Regions from separate parts of the Streptomyces sp. NBC_00690 genome, predicted to be linked through region 2. Evidence: riboswitches for the same ligand, from Rfam matches in the RefSeq annotation. Region 2 holds a riboswitch; each other region holds the start of a gene.
What was found. Region 2 has a riboswitch for cyclic di-AMP ahead of OID54_RS23160 (C40 family peptidase). Riboswitches for the same ligand answer to the same signal wherever they lie in the genome.

Region 1 (3,201 bases), 1.7 Mb from region 2:
GCGCGGCGGGCTGCGGACGGGCGGACCGGGTGGAGCACGACCACCGTCCACACGGTCGTGCGCAGGGCTCGGGGGAACTGCTCGGCCTGTATGAACTGCTCGGCCTGGAATCCCGTATGAGCGGCCCGCCCGCCCCGGCATGGGTGGGGACGGCATGGCTGGAGATATGGAGAACCCCGGGCCGGCGCACTTGGGGGGGAAGTGCACCGACCCGGGGTGGTTCGGGCCCCGGGGGAAGGGCCGAAGGGCGGCTCGACCGAGGGCGCAGGGTGTGGGGGCGATCGGCCAGGAGAAGGCGGCCGGCCGGTCCTACGACACCCGGCGAACTGCCGGGGTGGGCGGCGGGTCCGGTGCCGATCCCGGGGGGAGATGGATCGGCGCGGAACCCGGGCCCTCGTGCTCGGGGGCTCCACCGAAGTGGTCCGAGCACAAGGTGCGGGTGGCCCGAGGGGGCTTCGGTCGGTCCGAGCGACCTCGTGGGGGCTCGGTCGACGATCGGCCCGACCGGGAAGTCAGCTCAGGGCGCACCCGTTCCCGTTGGGGCTCAGCCCAGGTGGAGCTGCTGGCCCACGTAGATGACGTCGGCGTCGCTGATGACGTCCTTGTTGAGCTCGTAGAGCTTCTCCCAGCCGCCTTCGACCTGCTCGGCGTCCGCGATCTTGCTCAGGGTGTCGCCGGCCTTGACCTGGTACTCGCCGTCACCCTTCTGGAAGCCCTTGGCCTTGGCGGGGGCCTCGGCGCGCTCGGAGCGGGTGGTGGGGACCTCGCCGCGCTGCGGCTGGGCCTGCTCCTGCTTCGGCTCGGCCTTGGGCGCCTGCTTCTTGGGCTCGGCCTTGGGCTGCGGGGCCTCGGCCGCGCCGCCACCGTACGCAGCGTTGGACAGGCCGACGCCACAGGACGGCCATGCGCCCTTGCCCTGGCCGTCGAGGACCTTCTCGGCGATCTCGATCTGCTGGGACTTGGACGCCTGGTCGGCGGTGGAGGCGTACTTCGTGCCGCCGAACGCCGCCCAGGTGGAGGCGGAGAACTGGAGGCCGCCGTAGTAGCCGTTGCCGGTGTTGATGGACCAGTTGCCGCCGGACTCGCACTGGGCGACCTTGTCCCACTCGGAAGCGGTGGCGGCGCTGGCGGACGTGGCGCCCATCAGCGGGGCGGCCACGGCGACACCGGTGACACCGGCGAGCGCCATGAGTCGGCTGGCCTTGCTGGGGCGGCGGTGCTTCGCCTTGCTCGAAAACAGCATGGAGTCTTCTCCTCACCGACGCCTACGAGGTGAGCTGTCGGGTTCGGGCCTAGTGAGTTGCCCGGCCGTGCGTCCTTGCGCACGGCTTCACCCCTAGCCGGTTCCCACCGTCGTCTCCAACGGCCTTCACCGGCACTTACCTTGGGTCCCCCGCTCCTGCCTTCGGCGCTCTACGCGACGAGTTCTCCCCCCGACCGACGGCAGGATTCGGCGTGACGGTCGACGGTGCCCGCGGTGGCGAGCGGTTCAGACCGTAGGCATGACTCTCCCCGATGTTCAAAGTCGAACATCGGGGAGAAATCGCCCATCTCGCCAAGGATGCGGTTTACATTTCCGCAGGTCAGGCGCGGAACTCAGGATTCCGGCAGGCCGGGTGAGCGAACTACGGCAAAGAGACGCTTGTCTCACTTCGTCAAAATGGGACAAACGATAGCTAACAGCCGCTACTTTGCGGCGAGGTCGAGGCTCTGACCAGGGTGGATGAGATCGGGTTCGTCGCCGACCGTCTCCTTGTTGGCCTCGTAGAGCGCGGGCCAGCCACCGGGCAACTCGTTCTTCTCGGCGATGACCCAGAGGTTGTCGCCGGCCTGCACGGTGTACGAGCCGGGAGAGGCACTGGCCGTGCCGGGCTGCTCGGGGGTCGTGGCGCCCACGTCCGTGGTGCCGAGGTCCGAGCGGGCGTCCTCGCCCCGGGAGGGATGGGCGCTGCCGGTCTCCCGCGGCGTCCCGGCGTCGCCGACCGGCTCGGTCGGCGACGCCGAGCCCGTCGATTCGGCGGTGGCGGAAGCGGCGGGCTTGGACTCCGTCGACGCCTCGCCACGGTGCTTGCCCGTGGCGTCGGCCGGCTGCTTCGGGCTGGACTGCGGCGACGCCTTCCCGGAACTGCTCGGGGTGCCCTTCGCCGGGGCCGGGGTCTTCGCCGGAGCCTTGGCGGGAGTGGTGCCGGTCGAAGCGGACGGCTTCGGGATCTCCGTGGGCTCCGCCGAGGGCTTCGGCTCCCCTGCGGGCTTCGCCGGAGCGGTGGCCGCCTCGGTGGGGTCGAGGGCCACCTCGACCCCGGCGAGGGTCGCGCACGCCCTCCAGGGCCGAATGCCCTCGGAGTCGACGACCTTCTCCGCGATGGCCTTCTGCTGCGCGGGGGTGGCGAGGTCCGCACGGGAGGCGTACTGCGTCCCGCCGAACGCCTTCCAGGTCTCCTGTGACATCTGGAGACCGCCATAGAAGCCGTTGCCGGTGTCCGCGCTCCACAGGCCCCCGGTCTCACACTCCGCGACCTTGTCCCACGCGGTGGCTTCGACTGCCGACGCCGAAGTTGCGCCGAGGAGCGGGATCGCGATGGCGGATCCCGTCACCCCGGCGGCGACGACGAGTGCAGGAGCCTGACGGGGTCGGCGATGTCGACCATTCCCGGAGAGCATGCGGTTGCCTTTCGCGAGACTGCTGAGGACGCGCAGAACGTAGCCGCACTCGAACGTCTGTCACAAGTCGATGCAGCTGAGATTACGTCAATGTCACGTTTTTGACGGCCCGTCAGATGTTTCGGGATGTGAACTGAACGGGAAGGGTTCGCAGCCCACGCATGATGAGACCCCCACGCCAGCGCAAATCTGACGAATCCACGGCGAGTTGCAGATCGGGCAGCCTGCGCAGCAGTGTGGCGATCGCGGTTTGGGCCTCAAGTCGAGCGAGCGGCGCACCGAGGCAGTAGTGGATGCCGTGGCCGTATCCGAGGTGCTGATTGTCACGTCGAGAAAGATCGAGGACGTTCGGCTCCGCGAACCGCTCCGGGTCCCGATCAGCCGCTGCAAGCACCACCAACACGGGGTCGCCCGCGCCAATCCGCTTGCCACCGAGCTCAAGTGACTCGGTGGCGAATCGCCAGGTGGCGAGCTCCACGGGTCCGTCGTATCGGAGGAGCTCCTCAACTCCGGTTTCCAACAGTCCGGTTTCGCCCGCGG
Region 2 (3,201 bases):
GCAGCGTCCGGTACGGGAAGAAGATGTACGCGGACAACCGGCTGGACAAGACGACGATGCAGGTGAAGAAGCGCTCGGCCCAGGTCGCAGCGGGAAAGGAGCGCGGTGTCCACGAGGAACGGCTGACTGCGGCGCGCGAGCGGTTGGACCGGGCAGAGGCGCTGGTGCGCGAGGAGGCGCCCCTTCGACTCGACCTGCCCGCCACGACCGTGCACCCGGGGCGCGCGGTGCTGAGTCTGCGGAGCGTACAACTGCGTACGGGTGCGGTCATCGACACCGTGGATGTCCACGGACCGCAGCGCATCGCCCTGCTCGGCGGCAACGGCGCGGGGAAGACGACGCTGTTGCGCACCATCAGCGGGCGGCTCGCCCCGGTCGGGGACGGGGCGTCGGACGCGGTGTCCGTACGCGTACCGATGCGGTATCTGCCGCAGCGCCTGGACGTCCTCGACGACGACCGCACGATCGCCCAGAACGTGACCCGGTTGGCTCCCACCGCGAACGACAACGAGATCCGGGCCCAACTGGCTCGATTCCTCTTCCGTGGAGCCCGGGCCGAACAGCGGGTGGGAACGCTCTCCGGGGGTGAGCGGTTCCGTGCCACGTTGGCCGCACTCCTCCTGGCCGACCCCGCTCCGCAGTTGCTCATGCTCGACGAGCCCACGAACAGCCTGGACCTGGCCAGCGTCACCCAGCTCACCCAGGCGCTGGCCGGCTATCGCGGCGCGTTGATCGTCGCCAGTCATGACCGGGCGTTCCTCCAGGAGTTGGGGATCACCCGCTGGTGGACCTTGGACGAGGAAGGACTGGCCGAGGGGCATCCCGAGGAACCAGCGGGCTGACCGGGGAATCGAGGGACTCGCCGAACGCCCCGGCAGCCTAGGCGGTTCGGCTTGAACTGCTCCCGAGCACGTCAGCGGGTGCCCTGGCCTGATCCGGCCGCTGGTCGGAGCACGGCAGCCTGCGCAAATGCCACAGAAGGCCAGGTTCGGTCACACGTGGAACTCGTACAGATGCGAAAGGTAATCATCCGAGCTCGACGGCACACCGAATGAAAAGGTCACGAAAATGTATCGGACAAATCGAACACCAATCTTCACAGCAGCCACACGGTTTGGCTAGCGTGCTGGCTCAGGCAGCCCGCACCACTGCGGCGACCCACGCCGATCGGGCAGCCACGCCGAATTCGGTCTCCACCCCCATGGGAGACGGGAACCGGGGAACCACCGTGCAGCACCGGGGTGAATCGGGCCTGTTCGTGCGCAGGCCCGTAGGGCTCTTCCGTCCGCCCGAACCCGACAGCTAACCCGGTAGGCGGCCTACGGAAGAAGGAGATGCCGGCCCTTGGTGTCGCATCGCAAGGCCCGAAGTCGCAAAGCAAATCCCTCACCTGCCGTGGGACTCACCACGGCGGCCATCGCGTCCGTCGGACTCCTCCCGGCGCAGGACGCACAGGCGGCGGATGACCGGACGCCCTCCGTGGAGGAAGTCCAACAGAAGATCGGCGCCCTGTACCGGAAGGCCGGTACAGGGACGCCGCCGCGGGGAGCAGCCCAGCAGGCAGCCGCCGAAGAGCGCCGCGAGGTCGAGGAGTTGCGGTCCGCCTACGCCCGACGCGCGGAACGCCTCAGGCAGACGGGCAGAGCCCTGGGATCCTCGGAGGAACAGCCTCGCGCGAAGCCGTCGGCCCCGACCGAGGAGCCGACCGCCCCGGGCGGTACCCCGCCCGAAGACGATCGGAGAGCGCCGCTGAAGGCGGCGGTCAACGCCCAACACGGCGCAATCGCCGATCGAGCGGTTCAGCGAGCCGCATTCGCCGAACCACCGTCCGAGGCGGGTAGGCCCACTTCGCTCCCCCGCTCGCCGAGCTTCCTCCGCACGGGAAAGCAGCAGGTGCAGTCGAAGCTGATCCAGGCGCGCTCCGTGCTGTGGCGGGGAGATGCGGAGGCCAGAGCGCGATTCGCGGCCGTCGAGCAGGAGATGGCGGCCGAGGCATGGCGGATCACCCAGGAGGAGGCCAGACACACGGCGATGGCCCGGGCCGCGGAGGAGGCGGAACTGAAGCGGCTGGAGCGGGAGCGCCAGAAGCATCCGGGCTCGCCCTGGGGCGCGGCTCTTGCCGAAGGGGTGCTCGCCTTCGTCCGGGCCCAGTTGGGGAAGCCCTATGTGCGGGGTGCGACGGGGCCGCGTTCTTATGACTGCTCGGGGCTGACACGGGCGGCCTGGAGGGCGGCCGGGGTGGATCTCCCTCGTACCGCCCGGGAGCAGGCGCATGCCGGGCGGCAGGTGGACATGGGCGGGCTACGCCCCGGTGACCTGGTCTTCTTCTATGACGACAGCAGCCATGTCGGCATCTCTATCGGCGGCGACAGAATGATCCACGCGCCGCAACCGGGCGTGGACAACCATGTGGAAGTGCGTGAGGAGTCGATCTACACGATGCCGATCCGGGGGATCGTCCGACCTGCCTGACATCTGACGGCTCCGCCCCGTGCGGACTCCCCCTCAGCGCGCAGTCCCGGCTGAACACACCTCGTGGACCAGTCTGTTCGCCCCGTACGGATCGACCTTCGGGTCGGCCCCACGGGGCGGGCGGGCCGGGCGGCGCGATGGGACCGTCCTGTCGTGGGCGTCAGGTCCAGACGGTGGCGATGAAGATGTTCGCGACCGTCAGTCCACCGACCGCGGCGAACAGCCCCTTCTCGACATTCTCCTCGTCCCGCTTGACGTACACCAGGCCCAGGATCACGACCAGCACCGCCATCTTGATGCCGATCTTGATGTTGTTCACCGTCTGGTCGTCGGCCTGGTTGAGGCCCACCAGTGCGACGCCGGTGACCAGCATCGTCAGCGCCCCGTGCAGCATGGCCGGGTTGAAACGGGCAGTACCGGCAGATATCGCCTTCATCTGCGTCAGAAATCCGCCCAGCAGAGAAGCGATGCCGATGATGTGCAGCGCCACGAAGACATTGATGAGTGCTTCCATGGGGCGGAGCCTAACCCTCCCCATATCACCACCCTCAGGCCAGGTGTGCCTCATTCGCCGCATCGGTCACAGGGGTACGAAGTGGGTCACACCTCCCGCGGGAACCCCTTCAGAAATCAACGCGAGCTGTACACCTTCCACCACATTCGGTCGATAGCACTCCACTACCGCCATCTCAGGCATACGGTCCTGGCCCAGGCGACCTCCCGCCTCCG
Region 3 (3,201 bases), 1.2 Mb from region 2:
GGGCTTCTACGCCGTCTACGGCGCGTTCATGGTGCCCGCCTTCGGGTTGCTGACCTGGCTGACGATCTGGACGCGTCAACGGGAACTGCGCACCATCGCCACCGAACTGCCCGCCTATGCGACGGCCGGTTGGCTCGCGCCCGCTGAACCGCTCGCACTGGCTTCCATGAAGGCGCGCGGCATGGCACGGAACGTCGCCCGACGTGCTCAAGGCCCGGCTGCGGCACATGCGGTCGCGGAGTACCAGCGGTTCGCGACATCGTTGGCGTTCTTGCGCCATCGGGCGAGGCGGGGCACGGCGGGTGCCGACTTCATCGCCCGTGAACAGGAGTTGTTGCACCACATGTGGGAGCGCAAGGCGGTGGCGAGTCCGGCGCTGACCCATGCGGCGCGGGCGACGGGCAAGGTGTGGGTGCCACCGCCGCACCGCGACTACGAGGGCTACAACCCCTATCGCGGCTGATGGCAACGCGCGCCCCGCCATTGCGGCTGCCACTGGCACTGCCAACTCCACTGACACCGCGTCCGACAATGCCGACGCCGACGATGACGCCGCTGTGGCCAACCGGCTCGGGCACCAAGGGAGCCAGACCGTCCGCTCGGAAGAAGAGGTGCGGTGCCAGTGCCCGCTGACGAAAAGACCGGCAGCCCTGGCGTCGGGGGGTGTGCGCCAGGGCTGCCGGAGTTTGGGTACCGGCTGGGCAAGCCGGTGTGTGCGCCTTCAGGATGGCGCAGGGAGCTTGAGAGGACCTAGTGCCCCACTAGGGCTGACAGCGCCCACCGGGCGGCTCGGCACCAGGTCAGATCTTCGAACCTGTCGGTGTCCACGGGGCGTTCCCCCGTAGACACCGACACGGACACGGACATGGTCACCGCAAGCGCTGGCTCAGATCGTCAGGCCCTTGCCGCGCAGCCAGGACAGCGGGTCGATACCCGACCCACCGGGGGTCTTGACCTCAAGGTGCAGATGCGCGGCGCTGGCATTGCCGGTCGCGCCGACCCGGCCGATCATCTGGCCCGTGCTCACCTTCGCGCCGGCGCTCACGCTCATGGACGACATGTGCGCGTACATGACCTCGGTGCCGTCGTTCAGCTTGAGGATGACGTTGTAGCCGTACGAGTTGGACCAGCCGGCCGACTTGATGGTTCCGCTGGTGACAGCCTTGAGGGGAGTGCCCGTCGAGGCCGCGAGGTCAAGGCCGGTGTGCTGGCCCGAGGACCACATCGGACCGGACTGGCCGTAGCGGGCCGTGATCGTGTACGAGGAGAGGGGGAGCGAGAAACTCTTGGCCAACTTGGCCAGGCGCTCGGCCTCGGCCTTCTCCTTGGCTTCTGCTTCGGCCTTCTTCTTCGCATCAGCCGCCTTCTTCGCGGCCTTCTTCTCCGCGAGTTCCTCGGCCTTCTTCGCATCCTGTGCGGCCTTCGCCGCGGCGGCCTTCTCGGCGGCGAGCTTGGCCGCAGCATCGGCGCTCGCCTGCTGCTGCTCGGCCTGCTGGAGGATGCGGGAGCGCAGTGCCTCTCCGGCACCGGCCTGCCCTGTGCTGACCTCCTGGCCTGCGAGCCCCATCGCCGCGTAGGAGGCGGACTCATCGACCTCCGGAGCGTCCTCGGAGCTCAGGGAGTCGGGAAGGCTCTCGGTGATGGCGTCGGGAAGCGATATGGAGACCGCGGGCTTGTTCTGGGCGGTGGCCATGCCACCGGCACCGACAGCCGCGATCACACCGACCCCGAGCACCGTGGAGCTACGGGCGAATCCGCCCCGCTGCTTCATGACCCGGTGCTTGTGGCGACCGCGCGGCCGGATGGTCTCCGCGGTGGGGTTCCACTCGCCGGTGGAGCGGGCTGCACCCTCTTCGCTGAAGATTCCGGATTTGAACGGTGCTTCCGGGGCAGGACTATTAGACGCCACTGAGGCGTGCTCCTTTCCTTCCTTCTCGCCTACCGGGTTAGCTGACGGGTTCGGAGCAGGAAGGTCTCCTACGAGCGTCATCGACCGCGAACTGCACGGCAGAATATGCCCGATTCACCCCAATTAGTGGTTCCCCGGTTCCCTTGCGGAATTCGGCGCATGAGCACGGCGCCGTCCTGACGACGGCTGGGACGACCGCGCTGCGTTATCGAACGTTAATAGACACCAGGACTTTATTCCAAGCTGTTCTGAGTGATCTTTAATCTCTTTGCCACAGACTTACCCGGACACAAGCGGCCGGATTCGGGCGACTTGAACGGGACAAGGCGTGCGTCACACCCCTGACGGTTCGTCAAATGTTATGCGCAGGGCTCCCCTTCAACTACGGAGAGTGCGTGGGCTCGTGGTGCCTCTTCCCAGAGTCACCGGAAACAACCCAACGGGCGACCCGTCAGCAAGTCGAAACCGAGCCACATCAAGCCACACCGAGCAGCGACGCGCGACCGGCGACACCGGGTAGAACCGAGTCGCGCCGAGCGGTCACCCTGACCGAACCGACGCGCCGGTCGCGTCCAAGGGCCGAGAGGGGGCTTCCACAGCCACCCGGCCCTCAGCCGTGGCCCCGGGCCCCTCGGCCCTGGCCCCGGGCCTCAGGGGCCACGCCCCCGCCGTACCGCGCCGCCTTCCGCCGGCCGGGCCAGCGCCAGCAGGGCCATATCGTCGAAGCTGCCGCCTCCGGTGTGTCTACGGACGTCGTCGAGGAGCGCGTCGAGCAGTTCCCCCGGGCCGACGAACTGCCGTCCCGCCAGCCATACGGCGGGGTCGTAGAACGTTCCTGCCCCGTTTCGTGCCTCGGAGAGACCGTCGGTGTAGAGCAGCAGGGTCGCCCCCGGCGGCAACGGGTACTCCTCCGCCCGATCGGGCCAGGACCCCAGATCGCCCATCGACAGCGGAAGGGCCGGCTCGGTCGGCGGGAGCCCTTCCAGCAGGCCGTCGGCGTACAGCATCAACGGCTCGGGGTGCCCTCGGTTCACCATCCGGACGATGCCGCCCCCGCGCGGGATCTCCGCCAGCACCGCCGTGGTGAACGTCTCCTTGGCATCGAGGCTCTCCCGGCGGTTCGCCTCGCGGGTGAGCGCGCGCTCCAGCCGCTGAGTGACGCCCTCCAACGAACTCTCCTGCTCCGCCGCCTCCCGGAAGGCGCCGATGGCCACGGCGACCGTCTCCACGGCGCCCAACCCCTTGCCCCGGACATCGCCCACCACCAGCCGTACACCGTGTGGCGTCTCCTG
Region 4 (3,201 bases), 1.2 Mb from region 2:
AGGGCCTTCACGCCCGTCCCGCCTCCATCTTCGTCCGTGCCGCCACGGCCTCCGGCGTCCCCGTGACGATCGCCAAGGTCGATGACACCCCGGTCAATGCCGCCTCCATGCTCGCCGTCCTCGGGCTGGGCGCGCAGGGCGGCGAGGAGATCGTCCTCGCTTCCGACGCACCCGGCGCTGACGAAGCGCTCGACCGACTGGCGAAGCTGGTGGCCGAGGGCCTGGACGAGCTTCCCGAGACGGTCTGACCCGGCACTCGTCCGAACCCCCGGCGCTCGCGGGTCAGGCACCCCACCGGACCGACGCACTCCGCGGACGACCCTCCGCGGTACCGACCCCTTGGCGACACCGGCCCTCAGGGTCGGACGCAACAAAGCCGCGGCATCCCCGGATCGGGGAGGCCGCGGCTTTCTGTGCTTGTGGATGCCTTGAGACATCAGATCCAGCCGAGGGCTCAGGGCCCCGTGGGATTCCGTCGGTAGGCGCTGGCGCCTACCTCGCCCGCACTGACGACCGCTCGCCGGCCGCCAGCGCGGCCCGGTTCAGATCTTCACACCGTGGGCGCGCAGATACGCGAGCGGATTGACGTCCGACCCGTAGTCCGCGCTCGTCCGGGCCTCGAAGTGCAGATGCGCCCCCGTGGAATTGCCGGTGGAGCCGGCGCGGCCGAGTTGGTCACCCGGCATCACGCTCCGACCGACGGAGACACTCAGCGACGACAAGTGCCCGTACTGCGTGTACGAACCGTCGTTCATCTTGAGGACGACGTTGTAGCCGTACGCCCCGCCCCAGCCCGCTTCGACGACCGTGCCCGCGCCCACCGCCACCACCGGGGTCCCCGTGGAGGCGTGGAAGTCGATGCCGGAGTGGCTGCCGGATGACCACTGCGAGCCACCCGCACGGTAGTCCGTGGTGACGTGGGATCCGGCGATCGGCAGCCGGTAGGCGTTCAAGCGCTGGCGCTCGGCCTCACGGGCCGCACGCTCCTTGGCCTCGCGTATCTCGTTGGCGCGGGCCTCGGCCTTGCGCCGGGCCTCCGCAGCCGCCTCCATCCGGGCCAGTGCCTCGCGCTTTTGGATGACGGCCTGGTCGGCGACCTCGTCCGACAAGGACTGCGCGGACAGCATCTGGGCCGTCAGGGTGTGCTGGGTACGCGCCGTCTGAACGATGGTCGAGCCGGTCACGGCCGCATCCATCGTCACCGGGGTGGCACCCGCGGTGGTGCCTTCAGCGCTCTCGGTGCTATCGGGGCTATCGGGGGTGGCGACCGAGCCGGCATCGGCGGCAAAGCTGTCATCGGTGGCCAGGGCCGGACCTGCCAGGGTCCCGACGACTCCGGTGGTGGCGAGGGCCGCGGCGGAGGCGAATCCCGCACTCGTACGCGTCTTGCGGCCCGGGGCACGGTGTCTCCCGGTGGAACGGGCGAGCGCCATGTAGAGGCTGGTCCTTTCCTTCCTTCTCGCCTACCGGGTTAGCTGACGGGTTCGGAGCAGGAAGGTCTCCTACGAGTCCCTCCGCACGGTGGCGAAGGCACCCGATTCACCCCAAGGGACCTGGGTCCCCGGCTCCCCAGACTCGCGTCTGACGGGGACTCGGCGATGACTGTCCGTGCCGCGGATGCGGCGTACTGCCCGCGAACAGCCGCACTGACGCTAAGCGGACGGACCGCCAGGCGCCAAACAGACCGGCATTTTTGTTGCCCACGCCACAGTCGAGACGGTGGCCTTCCCCGTAAAACGGACAGGTTTCCTTCCTGTTCGGGTCGCTCGCACTCCCGGGACACGGCGGGGCCCCGGCGCCAGCTGGCTACCGGGGCCCTGCAGCAGACGGCAGGCCGTCCGACCGGAAGCGGTCAATCAGCCCGCCACCACGGTCACTTCTCCGATGCCGAGAGCCCGCACCGGCTCCTCGATCTGCGCGGCATCGCCCACCAGGACCGTGACCAGCCGGTCCTGGGGGAAGGCGTTGACCACGGCGGCGGTCGCCTCCACGGTGCCCGTCTGGGCGAGCCGCAGATACAACTGGGCCTGGTAGTCATCCGCGAGGTGCTGCTCCACCTGGTCGGCGAGCGTGCTCGCCACGGAAGCCGCGGTCTCGTACTTCAGCGGAGCCACCCCGACCAGGTTCTGGACGGCGACATCGCGCTCGGCGTCCGTCAGGCCCTCGGCAGCGAGGGTGCGCAGCACCTTCCACAGATCGTCGAGCGCCGGCCCGGTGTTGGGCGTGTCCACCGAGCCGCTGATGCCCAGCAGGGACGCACCCGTCCCGTCGGCGGTCGACCGCAGGACCTGCCCGAAGGCCCTGACGCCGTACGTGTAGCCCTTCTCCTCCCGCAGCACCCGGTCCAGGCGCGAGGTGAGGGTGCCGCCCAGGCAGTACGTACCGAGGACCTGCGCCGGCCACACCCGGTCGTGCCGGTCCGCGCCGACCCGGCCGATCAGCAGTTGCGTCTGCACGGCACCGGGCCGGTCCACGATGACGACCCGGCCGCGGTCATCGCCGGTGATCGCGGGGACGGGACGGGGCGCGCCGCTGTCGCCCGACCAGTCGCCGAGGGTTTCGGCGAGCACGGCGTCGACATCGACGTCGGTGAGGTCACCGACGACCACCGCGGTGGCGGTGGCGGGTCGCACGTGCGCATCGAAGAAGGCGCGCACGGCCGCGGAGTCGATCCGGGAGACCGTCTCCTCGGTGCCGAGCCGAGGACGCGAGATGCGCAGCGTGGCCGGGAAGAGCTGCTTGTACAGCTCCTTGGCCGCCCGTCGGCCCGGGTTGGCCGACTCGTGCGGGATCTCGTCCAGGCGGTTGCGTACCAGCCGCTCGATCTCGCTGTCGGCGAACGCAGGCGCGCGCAGGGCCTCCGCGAGCAGCCCCAGCGCCTTCAGCAACCGGGACACGGGCACTTCCAGGGAAACCCGGACCCCGGCGTGGTCCGCGTGGGCGTCCAGCGTGGCGCCGCAGCGCTCCAACTCGGCCGCGAACTCCTCGGCCGAACGCTTGTCGGTGCCCTCCGACAGGGCGCGCGCCATGATGGTGGCCACGCCGTCCAGGCCCTCGGGCTCGGCGTCCAGCGGTGCGACGAGGGAGATCTCCACGGCCACGACCTGCTGGCCGGGGCGGTGGCAGCGAAGCACGGTCAGACCGTTGGGCAGGGTCCCCCGGTCGGGAGCGGGGAAGGCCCAGGGCCTGGCCTCGCCCGGC

Region 1: another riboswitch for cyclic di-AMP. It lies ahead of OID54_RS15840 (transglycosylase family protein); the one in region 2 lies ahead of OID54_RS23160 (C40 family peptidase).
Region 3: another riboswitch for cyclic di-AMP. It lies ahead of OID54_RS18055 (M23 family metallopeptidase); the one in region 2 lies ahead of OID54_RS23160 (C40 family peptidase).
Region 4: another riboswitch for cyclic di-AMP. It lies ahead of OID54_RS28340 (M23 family metallopeptidase); the one in region 2 lies ahead of OID54_RS23160 (C40 family peptidase).

Annotation. Positions count from the first base shown of each region.
Region 1 is NZ_CP109009.1:3,615,533-3,618,733, forward strand. Features, by position in the region: gene OID54_RS15840 (transglycosylase family protein) at 545-1,243, opposite strand; cyclic di-AMP (ydaO/yuaA leader) riboswitch at 1,248-1,421, opposite strand; gene OID54_RS15845 (transglycosylase family protein) at 1,687-2,661, opposite strand; gene OID54_RS15850 (cytochrome P450 family protein) at 2,774-3,201, opposite strand, start outside.
Region 2 is NZ_CP109009.1:5,283,327-5,286,527, reverse strand. Features, by position in the region: gene OID54_RS23165 (ABC-F family ATP-binding cassette domain-containing protein) at 1-842, shown strand, start outside; cyclic di-AMP (ydaO/yuaA leader) riboswitch at 1,169-1,333, shown strand; gene OID54_RS23160 (C40 family peptidase) at 1,396-2,472, shown strand; gene OID54_RS23155 (hypothetical protein) at 2,633-2,986, opposite strand.
Region 3 is NZ_CP109009.1:4,115,009-4,118,209, forward strand. Features, by position in the region: gene OID54_RS18050 (PrsW family intramembrane metalloprotease) at 1-463, shown strand, start outside; gene OID54_RS18055 (M23 family metallopeptidase) at 887-1,909, opposite strand; cyclic di-AMP (ydaO/yuaA leader) riboswitch at 1,921-2,077, opposite strand; gene OID54_RS18060 (PP2C family protein-serine/threonine phosphatase) at 2,560-3,201, opposite strand, start outside.
Region 4 is NZ_CP109009.1:6,462,067-6,465,267, reverse strand. Features, by position in the region: gene OID54_RS28345 (HPr family phosphocarrier protein) at 1-248, shown strand, start outside; gene OID54_RS28340 (M23 family metallopeptidase) at 543-1,433, opposite strand; cyclic di-AMP (ydaO/yuaA leader) riboswitch at 1,446-1,608, opposite strand; gene OID54_RS28335 (M16 family metallopeptidase) at 1,857-3,201, opposite strand, start outside.